2 regions of the Paenibacillus filicis genome follow, and region 2 is predicted to be linked to the other one. Evidence: riboswitches for the same ligand, from Rfam matches in the RefSeq annotation. Region 2 holds a riboswitch; the other holds the start of a gene.
What was found. Region 2 has a riboswitch for cobalamin ahead of metE (5-methyltetrahydropteroyltriglutamate--homocysteine S-methyltransferase). Riboswitches for the same ligand answer to the same signal wherever they lie in the genome.
Positions count from the first base shown of each region.

Region 1: linked by a shared signal. The riboswitch ahead of WMW72_RS16650 (energy-coupling factor ABC transporter permease) and the one ahead of metE (5-methyltetrahydropteroyltriglutamate--homocysteine S-methyltransferase) in region 2 are both predicted to bind cobalamin.

Region 1 is NZ_JBBPCC010000010.1:134,919-142,509, forward strand. It holds gene WMW72_RS16630 (MDR family MFS transporter) at 1-1,160, shown strand, start outside; gene WMW72_RS16635 (energy-coupling factor ABC transporter ATP-binding protein) at 1,237-2,076, opposite strand; gene cbiQ (cobalt ECF transporter T component CbiQ) at 2,073-2,831, opposite strand; gene WMW72_RS16645 (energy-coupling factor ABC transporter substrate-binding protein) at 2,828-3,181, opposite strand; gene WMW72_RS16650 (energy-coupling factor ABC transporter permease) at 3,178-3,945, opposite strand; cobalamin riboswitch at 4,171-4,364, opposite strand; gene WMW72_RS16655 (ABC transporter substrate-binding protein) at 4,465-6,081, shown strand; gene WMW72_RS16660 (ABC transporter permease) at 6,069-7,154, shown strand; gene WMW72_RS16665 (ABC transporter permease) at 7,209-7,591, shown strand, end outside.
Region 2 is NZ_JBBPCC010000028.1:46,377-53,967, reverse strand. It holds gene WMW72_RS30850 (ABC transporter ATP-binding protein) at 1-1,324, shown strand, start outside; gene WMW72_RS30845 (GNAT family N-acetyltransferase) at 1,367-1,780, shown strand; cobalamin riboswitch at 1,865-2,074, shown strand; gene metE (5-methyltetrahydropteroyltriglutamate--homocysteine S-methyltransferase) at 2,278-4,581, shown strand; gene WMW72_RS30835 (response regulator transcription factor) at 4,867-6,495, shown strand; gene WMW72_RS30830 (ABC transporter substrate-binding protein) at 6,679-7,591, shown strand, end outside.

The DNA of each region.
Region 1 (7,591 bases), on a different contig from region 2:
TAACCGGGCTGATCGTCTTCGTACTGGCTTCCGTGCTGTGCGGGATGGCCGAATCGATGACCGGCCTGATCTGGTTCCGCGCCCTGCAGGGGATCGGAGCGGGCGCACTGACACCGGTCACGTTCACCATTATCGGGGATTTGTACCCCGGCGAGCAGCGGGGCAAGATGCAGGGATTATTCGCTTCCGTCTGGTCAGTGGCCGGGCTGCTGGGGCCGCTGGTCGGCGGATATTTTGTGGATTATTTATCGTGGCGCTGGATTTTCTATATGAACATCCCGATCGGCATCGTCTCACTCATCATGGTATTCGGCTTTCTTCATGAACGCTTCGAGAAGAAGCGCAAGCGCATTGATTATGCGGGCGCGATCGCGTTCACACTCGGGATTTCGGCCATGCTGTATGCGCTGCTTAGCGGGGGAGAGAGCCTGCCGTGGAGCTCACCGGTCATCTGGATATTGTTCGTTGTAGCACTGGCAGCGCTGCTGGCCTTTATCGCTATCGAGAAGCGCGCTGAGGAGCCGATGATTCCGCTGGCGCTGTTCCAGAGCGGGGTTATGAATGTGTCCAATCTCAGCGGCTTCCTCGCTTTCTCGATATCGACGGGAACGACGATCTATGCCCCGATGTGGATTCAGACGCTGCTCGGCTATACGGCCACAAAGTCCGGGCTGATGGTGATGTCGATGTCGCTGGCATGGCCCATCGCTTCCAATCTGGCAGGCAAGCTGATGTACAGGCTGGGCGCCAAGCGCTTTATCGTCTTCGGGTCGCTGCTGGTGCTGCTTGGCAGCCTCTGGCTGATGTCGCTGCGCATCGAATCACCGTTCTGGTCGATCACGGCAATTCTGACCGTCATCGGCTTCGGGATGGGCTGTCTCTCGACGCCGCAGACGGTATTGATCCAGTCCGTCGTCGGCTGGGAGATGCGTGGTGTCGCAACCGCCACGAACTCGCTGATGCGTTCCCTCGGACAGACAGTCGGCGTAGCGATCTTCGGTGTATTGTTCAACAGCCATCTGATCATGCATACCAAAGCCGAGCTGGCAGGCGGGATGCAGGCCGTATTCGTCGCGATTTTCGTGATCGCCATGCTGAATATGATCGCTGTGGTGTTCCTGCCGTCCGCGCGTAAGATCGCGGAGCTGCAGAAGAGCTGACCGCTTGCCCTTATTATTTTATCTATAACAAGAGCCCTTGACCGATTCGATCCGGTCAAGGGCTCTTGTCATAGATTCAGGATATGGGCCAGGCGGCGAGCAGGCGCTTCAGCTCCTCCGCATCGCGGGGAGGCTGGTTTCCCTCGCGGATGAGCGGAGGCAGCGAGTGCCACACGTCGAGCAGCAGGGGCGGCTCCAGTCCAAGTGCCAGCAGCCGGTCCGTCTGGACGAATACGTCCTGCGGCGTGCCGGCCAGCAGACAGCGGCCCTGGTCCAGTACGACCACCCAATCGGCCCATGCGTAGGCCAGATTCATATCATGCGTCGCCATCGCGACCGTCACCCCGCTGCCATGCACCCGGTCCAGCTCGGCGAGGAGCTGCCGCTCGGACAGGCGGTCCAGGTAGGCGGTCGGCTCGTCCAGCAGCAGCAGTTCCGGCTCCAGCGCGAGCACGCCCGCCAGGGAGACGCGTTTCTTCTGCCCGAGGCTGAGCTGATGAACCGGCCGGTCGGTCAGCTGCTCCAGACCGAGCGAGGCCAGCATACGCAGGGTGCGTTCGCGGATTTCCGGCTCAGGCAGTCCGGCATTGCGCAGGCCGTACCCGATATCCTCATAAGGCGTGTGCAGGATAATCTGATGCTCCGGGTCTTGGAAGACAAGACCGACCTGTTGCCGGAGCTGCTTCAGCTCGTGAGCGCGGTAGGTCAGCGGAGCTCCCTGCCAGCAGACCTCTCCGGCGGTAGGGCGCAGCAGGCCGATCGCATGAAGGAAGAAGGTCGACTTGCCGGACCCGTTATGTCCGCAGATGGCGGTCTTTTTCCCTCGGGGAAGCTTCAGGTCCAATCCGTCCAATGCCGGATGGTCCGCGCCGGGATAATGATGCCGCAGCTGCTTCGTTTCCAGTATATCGTTCATAGCATATCCCTCCAGATGAACCAGCCCTCCAGCGCCAGCAGGGCGGCAAGTACAAGAATGGCCTCCCATAGATAGGCTCTGGGAATGGCCGGGCCTGTTCCTGTCAGCGGAGATAGCCGGATGTCGCCGGTGAAGCCGCGTGAGGCCAGTCCGTGGGCCAGCCCGCGATAGCGCTGCACCGTCTTGGCGAACAAGCGGCCGACCAGGACCGCGGTATCCCGGATGCGCCCGCGGAAGCCGCTCTGCCCGCCGCGTGCCTGCTGAGCCTGATACAGCTCCTGTGCGGTATCTGCGAACAGGAAAATAAAGCGGTAGGTGATCAGCATCAGCTCGATGACGAGCCTCGGCATTCGGAGCTTGTCCAACACCTGGAACAGTCCGGATACCGGGGTGGTCAGGATGAGGAAAGCGAGCGTCGCGAAACAGGCTGCCGTCCGGGTGAGCAGTCCGGCCGCGCGGATTAACCCGGTCTCCGAGATGTACAGGCCCCCCGTCGAATCCAGCTCCAGCACGAGCGCCGGCAGGCTGGCGGCGTAGAACAGCAACGCGACGGCGAGCAGGGCGGCATAGAAGCGAAACGGGATGCGGGCATGGCCGACGATCCAGACGAACATCCAGACGAAGACAGCTGCCTGCACGAGCGGATGCGCCAGATAAGACAGGACAAAAAGAACGGCTGCGAAGCCGGCCTTCCACAAGGGAGAGACGGCACGCAGCCCATTGTTATACGCATAAGCGTCGATCCGCCGGATCATGACGGGTCGGCAGCGGAATCCGAGCGCCGCCCGGCGGGCTTGCCGGAGGAGGCTGTTCGGGAGCTTGCAGACTTCTCGGCCTTGGTGGACTTGCCCCTCAGCAGGCCGATGACATAGCCGATGATGCCTGCGCCGATCGCCGCCTGCAGGGCAAACAGCATGCTCTCCGTCTCAGCCGGAGGCTCGAACCATGGGGAGAACCACGGCTCATAAGCAGGGGCCAGCGTGCCGATCATTTCCTCGGCAGCGCCGTCGGCTCCGCCGAATTCGCCGTTGACGAAGAGTAGAGGCAGCACGGCAAGCAGCACGACAGCGACCAGAATCAACAGGTTTTGGGTGCTTCGCTTCATTGGGAACGGCCTCCTTTCATGACACGCTGCAGCAGGGACAGTTCTTCGGTGCTGTGCGCCTGCAGCCAATTCCAGATCAGGACGGTCAGCAATCCCTCACTGATAGCAAGCGGAACCTGCGTAATGGCGAAGATGCCGCCGAACTTGGCGAATGAAGCAAGAATGCCGCCGCTCTCGGCCGGGAAGGCTAGCGACAATTGCAGCGAGGTCATCACATAGGTGCTCAGATCAGCCAGAGCGGCTGCTGAGAAGATGGCGAGCTTCTGCTTGCCGGTCGATGCCATCAGCCAGCGGTAGACCGCGTAGCCGACGAACGGGCCGGCGACAGCCATCGAGAAGGCGTTGGCGCCGAGCGTTGTCAAGCCGCCATGGGCGAGCAGCACGGCCTGGAACAGCAGGACGATCGAGCCGAGCACGCTCATAGGCAGCGGACCGAACATGACCGAGCCGAGGCCGGTTCCTGTCGGGTGCGAGCTGCTGCCCGTGACCGACGGAATCTTGAGCGCCGATAGGACGAAGGTGAACGCGCCGGCGAGTCCAATCATCAGCTTCAGCTCCGGGGTTTCTTTCGTGATCCGTTTCAGCGCGCGCAAGCCGAGGATGAAGAAGGGAATAAAGGCCACCCACCAGAAAATCGCCCAGCCCAGCGGAAGGAACCCTTCCATAATATGCATCGCTTGAGCGCTTTGGGGCTCGTTGACCAGAAAATACAGGACAAAGCCTGCGATGAGAAGCGCCGTACCGGCCAGCTTCTTCGATTTCATGAATACATCCTCCGTCTCATAATCGCTTTCTTGGAATCTTGAATCTTACGGTCATGCTTCATCTAGCAGGCTTTGATGAACTGAATGCACGCATTAAACTAAACGACAAATAAGCCAAATCCGTCTTGGATTGGCCGTAGGTACGACATACACGCCAAATAACGATCCGTTGCTGCCTGATCGTCAACTCGTGGGCTCGTACACCTCTCCTTTCCGCGAAGGTTACCGGGTGCGCAGAGTGAGGTAGGTCTCCTGGCTTCCGGATCAAGCGCTTTCTCGCCGTCTTCCCCGGACACGGATCCGAGTGACATGAGAGGAAGAAAACTTTCCGGTTACAGTGGCGGGACCGCTCGGGGTTTACACCCGATTCCCTGTTACCCTTTGCTGCTCGCAAAGGCACCTGACTCTGTGTGAAGCTAATTTACATGAAACATAACACAGTCTAGTGACTTTGTCTATCGATTGTGTTACTATTTGGTTGATTCATGCTACGGATATAGAAAAAGGGAGTGGGAACGAGTGAAAGCGAGATTTCGGGTTTGGGTTTTACTCAGTTTGATCCTGGTGATTGGCCTTGCGGGGTGTACCTCCAAGACGCCAGAGAAGGCTTCGGAGGCTTCGAGCGCATCCGGCGCTCCGAAGGACGAGCTAATTCTCGCCGTAGGGGGAGAACCGGATGCGGGCTTCGATCCGACGACGGGCTGGGGTCGTTATGGCTCGCCGCTTTTCCAGAGCACCTTGCTAAAGCGAGACCATGATATGAAGGTCGTCTATGATCTGGCAACAGGCTACGAGTTGAATGCCGATGGCACGGCGTGGACGGTGAAGCTGCGCAAGGACGCCAAATTCTCCGACGGGAAAAATGTCACGTCGGCCGACGTGCAATATACATTCGATACCGCAGCCAGAAGCGGCTCGGCTATCGATCTGAGCAATCTCAAGTCCATGGAAACTCCGGACGAGTATACGATCAAGTTTAATTTGAAGGAGCCGCAATCCACCTTTGTTCAGACGTTGGTTGCCACTGGGATTGTGCCGAAGCATGCTCACGGCAAGGATTATGCATCCAAGCCGATCGGGTCCGGCCCGTACAAGCTGGTCCAGTGGGACAAAGGTCAGCAGGCTATCGTGGAAGCGAATCCTGAGTATTATGGAAGCAAGCCCGTATTTAAGAAGCTGACATTCCTGTTCCTGAACGAGGATGCAGCTTATGCGACAGCCAAGGCGGGCAAGGTGGATATTTCCTACATACCGGCAGCCTTCAGCAAGCAGCCCGTAGCCGGGATGCGCATCGAAACGGCTCACTCGGTCGATAACCGGGGCATCATGTTTCCTTATGTGAAAGCCGGAGGAAAGACGAAAGAGGGCTACCCGGTCGGCAATGATGTAACGGCTGAGCTGTCCATCCGCAAGGCGATCAATATCGCGCTGGACCGCAAAGCGATTGTACAGGGTGTGCTGGAAGGGCAGGGGACGCCAGCTTACACGGTCAACGACGGACTGCCTTGGTTCAATCCGGAATCCGTGATCAAGGATGCGGACATGGAAGGCGCCAAGAAGCTGCTCGAGGAGGACGGCTGGAAGGATACGGATGGCGACGGTATCCGGGAGAAGGGCGGGCTGAAAGCGCAGTTCAACCTGTTGTACCCGGCAAGCGACGTGACCCGTCAATCGCTGTCCATCGCAGCGGCGGATATGCTGAAGCCGCTCGGTATTCAGGTGAAGGCCGAAGGAAAGAGCTGGGATGAGCTGGAGAAGCTGATGCATGCCAATCCGGTTATGCTCGGCTGGGGCAGCCATGACCCGCTGGAAATGTACAATGTCTACAGCGCCAAGTATCAAGGCGTGGAATACTACAATCCAGGCTACTATAGCAACGATACAGTAGAAGATTATATGAATAAGGCACTGCGCGCGACTAATGAAAAGGATGCGTTGGAGTTCTGGAAGAAGGCGCAGTGGGACGGAAAGACGGGTCTAAGCGCCAAGGGAGACGCAGCATGGGCATGGCTGGTGAATATCAACCATCTGTATCTCGTCAAAGACGGCCTGGATATCGGCAAGCAGATGATTCATCCGCACGGCCACGGCTGGCCGGTGACGAGCAATATTGAGGAATGGCGATGGACCAAGTAAACGGACAAGGAAGCAGGGAAGAGGAATCGGAGGAACGCCAGGAAGGAAAGCGCGGGGGAAGTCCGCAGAACAGTTATGATCCGGCCCCTCGCACATCCGGGCTGCCTGGACGCGTGCTGGCTTATCTGCTGAGCAAAGCCGGCCGGCTAGCGCTGCTGCTGGCGGCTGTCAGCGCGATCTCCTTCGCGCTGGTGGAGTTCTCGCCAATCGATCCGGTGCAGGCCTATGTCGGCGCGGATATGCTCAAGGTCGGACCGGAGCAGCGGGAGGCGATCGCCGCGCATTGGGGGCTGGACCGCCCTCCGGCAGAGCGCTATGCCAAGTGGGTGTCGGCACTGCTGCGCGGTGATTTCGGAGAATCGATGATTTTCCGCAGACCGGTGCTCGAGGTCATCGGCGAGCGGTTTGCCAGCTCGATTGCGCTGATGCTGGCCGCGTGGCTGCTGTCGGGCGTAGTCGGCTTTGCAGCCGGAGCGCTTGCGGCTATGAAGAAGGATACATGGATCGACCGGGCGATCCGCTGGTATTGCTACACGCTGGCTTCCACGCCGACATTCTGGCTCGGCCTGCTGCTGCTGCTCGTGTTCGCCGTCTGGCTGGGATGGTTCCCAGTCGGGCTCGGCGTTCCGGCCGGAGTGCTGGCGGAGCAGGTCACGCTCGCCGATCGTGTGCAGCATATGCTGCTTCCTGCGCTGACATTAAGCGTGGTGGGAGTCTCAAGCATCGCGCTGCATACGAGACAGAAGCTGATCCAGGTCATGGACAGCGACTATGTGCTATTCGCCCGGGCGCGTGGTGAGCGGGGCTTCACGCTGTTCTGGCGGCATGGTCTGCGCAATGTGGCGCTGCCTGCGGTGACGCTGCAATTTACGTCCTTCTCCGAGCTGTTTGGCGGAGCGGTATTGGCGGAGCAGGTGTTTTCGTACCCGGGTCTCGGCCAGGCTACCGTCGAAGCAGGGCTGCGGGGAGATGTGCCGCTGCTGCTGGGTATCGTGCTGTTTACTTCAGTCTTTGTGTTTGTGGGCAATATGCTGGCGGACGTGGCCTACCGTCTGATCGACCCGAGAATCTGAGGCCATGGACACAGAATACAGTTTTCCTACGGAACACTTGGAGGAGGTACAACCATGAAGGCTACGACAGAACCTGGGGCGGGGACGGCGGTGCATAAGCCCGGTGTCCTGGGAAGATGGAACCGTCGCCAGCGCGCACTGCTATCGGCTGGAGCAGCGGTCGGCTTGCTGCTGCTCGTCTGGCTGGGAGCCGGGCTGATGGACAGCGCTCAGCTGAACTCGCGGCTGGAGCTGCGCAATCTGGCGCCATCCGTGGAGCATCCATTCGGCACGGACTGGCTGGGCCGGGATATGCTGACGCGTACGCTCAAGGGGCTGACGCTCAGCCTCAAGGTCGGTCTGGCTGCAGGAGCGGCCAGCGTGATCATCGCGACACTACTGGGTTTGGTTGCGGCTACGATGGGGCGGACGGTCGACCGGATCATCATCTGGCTGAT
Region 2 (7,591 bases):
TGGCCTGACGCTCGTGTTCATCATCGTGCTGATGTTTCAGCTCGATGTGCAGCTTACGCTGTACTGTCTGATTCTGCTGCCAATCATCGCGCTGATCGCGGTCTCCTTCCGCTCCTACATGCGTAAGACGTACCAGCTCGCCCGGACCAATCTGTCCCGGCTGGTCGCGTTCGTTGCAGAGAATCTGGCGGGGATGAACCTGATCCAGGCTTTCCATCAAGAGAAGGAGCAGCAGAACCAGTTTACTGACAAAAATCAGACCTATTACCGTTCCAATCTCAGAGAAATACGCACCAATGTGCTATTTAACCGGTCCTTTGATATCCTCGGTAACCTGTCGGTGGCATTCGTCACCTGGCTTGGGGGCATCGCGGTGTTCGACAAGCATATTGAATTCGGCGTGCTGTATGCATTCATCACGTACATTCGTCTGTTTTTTCAGCCGATCAATACGATTACCCAGCAGTGGAACACGCTGCAGTCGACGACGGTCTCGGTCAGCCGCATCTGGGGCATCTTCTCGATCAAGCCTGAGGTGACCGATGCTGCCGTTCCGAAGGCGATAGCGCCGGAGACGGTTCGGGGCAAAATCGATTTCAACCGCGTGACCTTCTCTTATGTGGAAGGGCAGCCGGTCATTCGGGACATCGACCTGCACATCGCTCCGGGCTCCTTGATCGGCATCGTCGGCACGACCGGAGCGGGCAAGAGCTCGCTGATCGGCCTGCTGTGTCGGTTCTATGATGTACAGCAGGGCAGCATCAAGATCGATGGCACGGATATCCGCGATATCCCGCAAGCGACGCTTCACCGGCTCGTCGGCCTCGTGCAGCAGGAGCCGTATTTGTACTCGGGCACGATCATCGATAATGTCCGGTTGTTCGACGAATCGGTCTCGCGGGAGGATGTGATTCGGGCCTGTCAATTCGTTGGCGCTGATGCAGTCATCGCCAAGATGAAGCACGGCTACGATACCCGGCTGTCTGAGCGCGGAAGCGGGCTGTCGGCTGGTGAGCGGCAGCTGATCTCCTTCGCGAGGATCATTGTCTTCAAGCCGAAGGTGCTGATTCTCGACGAAGCGACCGCTAATCTGGATTCTTATACGGAGCAGCTGATCCAGTCGGCGCTGGCCGTTGTCTCCAAGGGCCGCACGACACTCGTCATCGCCCACCGGTTATCCACGATTATGCAGGCCGACCGGATTCTCGTCATGCGCGGCGGGGAGATCGTCGAGCAGGGGGATCACGGGGAGCTATTGGAGCTGCATGGCTACTATGAGCAGCTATACAAGCATTCGCAAGGCCATATGAAGGGAGTCAGTTAAGACGTGACGATCAGAGTGTTGAATCCGGGAGAACATCCGCCGATGGAGCTGCTGCTGCTGGCGGACCCTTCCGAGGAGCTAGTTAGGGCGTATGTCGCCCGGGGAGACTGCTATGTAATGGAACGGGAAGGCGAAGCGGTAGGCGTGTACGTGCTGCTGCCGACCCGTCCGGATACGGTCGAGCTGGTGAATGTCGCGGTGGCAGAGCCGCTGCATGGCCAAGGCATCGGCAAGGCGCTGGTGCTTCATGCGGTCCGGCAAGCCAGAGAGCTCGGCTACAAGACCATGGAGGTAGGAACCGGCAGCACCGGCGTTGCGCAGCTGGCGCTCTATCAGAAGTGTGGTTTTCGGATGACGGGCATCGACCGGGACTTTTTCATCCGTCACTACCGGGAGCCGATCTACGAGAATGGCATGCAATTATTCGATATGGTGAGAATGGCACAGGATTTGTAACTTTATCGGAAAAGTTCGGATTTAGGCTTGCGCAATTGAATATGCTCGGTTATGATGATCGTTGTATCCTTGTAGTACGACCCAATTGAATAAAGGGAAACAGGTGCTTCCCGGAGGTTGATTCTCAACATCCGGATAAGCTTAATAGGGAAGTTCGGTGTAAAGCCGACGCGGTCCCGCCACTGTAACAGAAGAGTCGCAGCATACATGTCACTGGTTGCCAGAGCAGCCGGGAAGACTGCTGACGATGTTGACGCTGATAGCCAGGAGACCTGCCTGTTTCGACGACACTGCATTACCTACGGGAGATAGGGAGGTGTTAGACGACAATCCACGAGTAATAACGATGGCGTCTTTCCCCTTGAATTTTTTAGGGGAGAGGCGCCTTTTTGGTGTTCTGTAAAGAAAAAGTCAATGGACGGACCTAGCTAGCCTGGCCTTCGTCAGGCTGCAATACGGATTTGGAGATGCAAACATACGGGGAGGAATTCAGAATCATGAGTAATCACGTACAAACAGGCAGCTTGGGATATCCGAGAATTGGGGAGCAGCGCGAGTGGAAGAAGGCGCTGGAGTCGTTCTGGGCTGGAAAGACGGACGAGAAGACGTTAACGGATACGATGGAGGAGCTGCGTCTTGAGCAATTGCGCCGCCAGCAGGCCAAGGGCTTGGAGTTTGTCCCGGTCAATGACTTTACGTATTATGATCATATCCTGGATACGGCGGTCATGTTCGGGATCGTACCTGCCCGTTACGGTCATGAAGGCGGAGCCGTATCGCTTGCTACGTACTTCGCGATGGCGCGGGGAAGCTCCAATGCCGTTGCCAGTGAGATGACCAAGTGGTTCAATACGAACTATCACTATATCGTGCCAGAGATCGGCGACAGCCAGCCTTACCTAGCTGAGAATAAACCGCTGGCCGCGTACCGCTCCGCCAAGGAGCGCGCAGGGATCGAAGGCCGTCCGGTGATCGTCGGCCTGTATACGTTCCTCAAGCTGTCCAAGGGCTTCGCATCGTCGGCTTTCGCCGAGAAGGTCGAGCAGTTCCTGCCGGTCTACGGGCAAGTGCTGCAGGAATTGAAGCAAGAGGGCGTGCAGTGGGTGCAGATCGACGAGCCTGCGCTCGTACAAGACACGACGCCCGAGCAGCTTGCGCTGGTTGAGCGGATCTACGCCGAGCTGCGCCGCCAGGTGCCGGGTCTGCGCATTCTGGTGCAAACGTATTTCGAAGCGGTCGAGCACTTCGAGCGTGTCGCAGCTCTGCCGGTCGATGCCATCGGCCTGGATTTCGTGCATGACCGCGGGCAGCACCTGGAGGCTTTGGAGCGTCATGGCTGGCCGCAGGATAAGCTACTTGCTGCGGGAATCATTGACGGACGCAATGTATGGCGCTCGGATCTGGATGCCAAGCTGGAGCTGGCCGGCCGTTTGTCCGCCTACGTTCCTGCCGGGCAGCTGATTCTGCAGCCTTCCTCCAGCCTGCTGCACGTCCCGGTCACCGTGGACCGCGAGGATAAGCTGGGGCCTGAGATCAAGAACGCACTGGCGTTCGCTGACCAGAAGCTGGACGAACTGGCCCTGCTGGCACGCGCGATCCGCGAAGGTCAGGATGCGGTTGCATCGGAGCTGGCGGCTTCCCGTGAAGCACTGGAGAGCTTCCGCCTGTTGCCTGAACGTAACCGTACGGATGTAGCGGAGCGCCTCGCAGGCATCGACCAGGTCGGGGATACGCGCAATCTGCCATTCGCTGAGCGCTTCGAGGTGCAGCAGCAGAAGTGGCAGCTGCCACTCTTGCCGACGACGACGATCGGCAGCTTCCCACAGACGAAGGAGGTGCGCCAGGCCCGCCAGCAGTGGCGCAAAGGCTCGCTGGACGATGCCGCCTATGAGGCGTTTGTCAACAAAGAGATCGAGAGCTGCATCCGTCTGCAAGAGGAGATCGGCATCGATGTGCTCGTACACGGCGAGTTCGAGCGTACGGATATGGTTGAGTTTTTCGGTGAGAAGCTGGCCGGATTTTTCTTCACGGCGAACGGCTGGGTGCAGTCCTACGGTTCCCGCTGCGTGAAGCCTCCAGTGATCTATGCGGATGTGGCTTTCGTGGATCCGATGACAGTCAAGGAAAGCGCGTATGCACAGTCGCTGTCTTCCCGTCCGGTGAAGGGCATGCTGACGGGTCCGGTTACGATCTTGAACTGGTCCTTCGTCCGCGACGATATGAGCCGCGAGCAGGTGACCAATCAGATCGCGCTGGCGCTGCGGCATGAGGTGGAGGCACTGGAGAGCGCAGGCATCGAGATGATCCAGGTGGATGAGCCTGCTGTCCGCGAAGGCTTGCCGCTGAAGGGACGCGATCATGAGGCGTACCTGAACTGGGCTGTCCGCTCCTTTCGCATCGCGACCTCTACGGTTCGCGACACGACGCAGATCCACACGCATATGTGCTATTGCGAGTTCCACGACATGATCGAATCGATCCGCGATATGGATGCCGACGTCATCTCGATCGAAACGTCGCGCAGCCACGGCGAGCTGATCTCCCACTTTGAGCTGCAGGGCTATGACCACGGCATCGGCCTGGGCGTCTACGACATTCACAGCCCGCGGGTCCCTGGCGTGGGTGAGATGACGGATATGATCGACCGTGCGCTGCATGCGCTGGATGCCCGTCTTTTCTGGATCAATCCGGACTGCGGACTCAAGACGCGCGGCTGGTCCGAGACCGAGCAGTCGCTGCGCAACATGGTGGAGGCTGCACTCGCTGCCCGCGAGCGGCTTCAAACGGCTCCTGCAAAGTAAGAACCAGTAAACCTGTGAAAACCCGGCTGCAACGCGAACGATGCGTTGCAACCGGGTTTTTCATCATGGACGGAACAAGTCATGGTTTTTATCACGATCGGGCGCAGACGGACCGTAGAAAGCTTGACTATTCGCTTTAAAAAGCTGCCCTCTATCATGAATTTACCACCTTACATTCGGAGGTGCGACCGTTTATGATGAAAGATACACGCAGAATAGCGAGTGCGCAGGAGCTGACTGCACAAGAACCGACAAGCATTACGACATCAGGGAGGAGCGCAGCCCATGAATAATTCCATAGTCCGCATGTGTGTCATCGACGATATCCGCAGCGTGGTGGACATGATTACAACCCGGATCAATTGGTCGGAGTACGGTGTGGAGCTGGTCGGCAGCGCTTCCGACGGAGAGGAAGGCTACGAGCTGATCCAGAGGGCCAAGCCGGATCTGGTGCTCACCGATATCCGTATGCCCAAGCTGGACGGTTTGGAGCTGACGCGGCTGACACTGGAGCAGGACCCGACCGTGAAGGTGATCATCCTTAGCGCCTACAGCGATTTTGAATACGCCCAGCAAGCGCTGCGCTTGGGGGCTTTTGATTTTTTGAAAAAACCGGTTTCCATCCCGGAGCTGATTCAGATCGTGCTGAAGGCCAAGGAAGCCTGGCAGGTGGAGCGTCGCGAGCAATACAAGCTGATCGAGATGGAACGGAGGATGAAGGAAAGCCTGCCGGCGCTGAGACAGGAATACTTGACCTTGCTGCTCCATCATGCCTCAGGGGATGAAGCGGCCATGCAGCGGTGGGAGTTTCTGCAGGTTCCGCTGGATCGGCAAGGCTTCAATATTTTCCTGCTGGAGATCGATAAATTCACCGAGCAGTATCAGAGCTTTCCCGTTGAGGAAATTGAGCTGATCCGGTTCTCTCTGCAAAATATTATCGAGGAAACGGTAGCCGGATATACGAAAGGTCTGGTGTTCCGCGAATCGTTCAACCGGTTCGTGTGTATTGCCAACGCCACCGGCTCGACGCATTCTCTGGAGCTGGCCGACCGCTGCTGCGCCAATATCGCGCGATACACGCGTTTCACGATCTCTGTCGGTGTCGGTGCAACCGTCCGCCACATCCATGAGTGGCCTACGGCCTACGAGCAGGCGCTCAAGTCCCTGTCCTATCATTTCTTCACAGGGGGCAATGGAGCTTACCGCTACGAGCCGATGAAGACGGAACGATCGGTCAGCCTTGCTAATATTCCGGCCAAGGAGCAGGAGTTTCTGTTCGCTCTGCGGTCAGGAAATGAAGCGAAAAGCATCGAACTGCTGGAGGATATATTTGCCGATCTGACGGGGACCGATCCATTGCCTGATCCGCATTACGCCGAGCAGCTCTGCAATGAGCTGGCCGCCAAGACCCGGCGGGTGCTTCTCGAGAAATTTGCTTATGAGCAGGTAGCTGAGCTGGAAGCGAAGTCAGCCCCGCTCGCCAGACAGGCGGAGTCGCCGTCCATCGCTGCCTACAAAGCTATGCTGCTGAGGCTGTGCCAGGAAGGCTGCGCCTTGATCCAGCAGGAGCGGACCAGTGAGTCGAAGCATATTATTCACCGTTCAATGGCCTATATCCGGGAGCATCTCGACCAGGAGCTGTCCCTAGAGCATTGCGCCAAGAAGGTAAATCTGAGCTGGGGCTATTACTCCAGCTTGTTCAAGAAGGTGGCCGGGGTATCGTTCCTGCAGTTTGTAACCCAGGAGAAGATCGAAAAGGCCAAGAAAATGCTGCTGGACGATTATCAGGTGCAGGAAATTGCGGCCGCGCTCGGCTACGAGCACAGACGTTACTTCAGCGAATTGTTCAAGAAACAGACCGGCCAGACGCCGACAGAGTTCAAAGAATCGTATACCGGCAAGCCCGCTCCCTGAGAGCGGGCTTTTTTTGTCAGGGGAAGCTTTCATGTACAAAGGGGGCGGGTCACTATCATGAAAATGTTGCCCATAAGCTTGAATTTGGCTCATTATGCGCGGAAAAGGCTTGACCTATAATGGGCTTATCACCGGGAAAGAAGATCATACTTTTACAGAGATGAAAAGGGAGGAACACCAAAGATGATCAAGAAAAGTGCGCTAACGGTCATGTCCGCGTTGATGGCCGTCAGTCTGGCCGCTTGCGGAGCGGGAGAGGAAGCAGGCAGTACGACAGGCAATAAGGCAGGCGGAGAAGCTCCCGCAGGCAAGAAAGTGAAGCTCTCCTACTGGACGAATGACCGTCACGACAGCGAGTACATCAAGCCTCTGATCGAGGATTTCAATGCTAAGAACAAGGACAGCATCGAGATCGAATACGTCGTGCGCACAGATGATTTCAATCAGGCTGTCGATCTGGCTTTTACCTCCGGTCAAGCGCCCGATATTCTGCGGGTGAAGGATGCTGCGATCAACCTGTATCACAAGAAAGGCTATCTGGCCCCGATCGACAAATACTTGACCGACGATCAGAAGAAAAAGTTCCCGGCGATTGACGATCAGAACCGCTTTGACGGGAAATTGTACAGCTTGCCGAACTATGGCAGCACGATGCGGCTCGTGTATAACGTGGAGCTGTTCGAGAAAGCCGGTATCAAGAGCCCGCCCAAGACCTTGGTGGAAATGGTTGATGCGGCCAAGAAGATTACGGAAGTCGGCAAGACGAACGGCGCGTACGGCTTTGCGCTGAACTTTAAAAGTCCGGCGAGCGCCTTCGGCCGGTCCGGCCGCGTGATCGCCGAGCTCAGCGGGTACGGCGGCTTCGGCTTCGACTTCAAGACAGGCCGTTTCGATTTCAACGCCTTCAAGGACTTCACGGAAGCGATGAAGCAGATGAGGGATAACGGCAGCCTGCTGCCTGGGTTTGAGCAGCTGGATATCGATCCGCTGCGCGCCCAGTTTGCCGAAGGCAAGATCGGCATGTATCTTTCCTACTCGTCCGAGCCAGGCGTGTACAAGAGCCAATTCCCGGCGAAAATCAAGTGGGCCGCGGCTC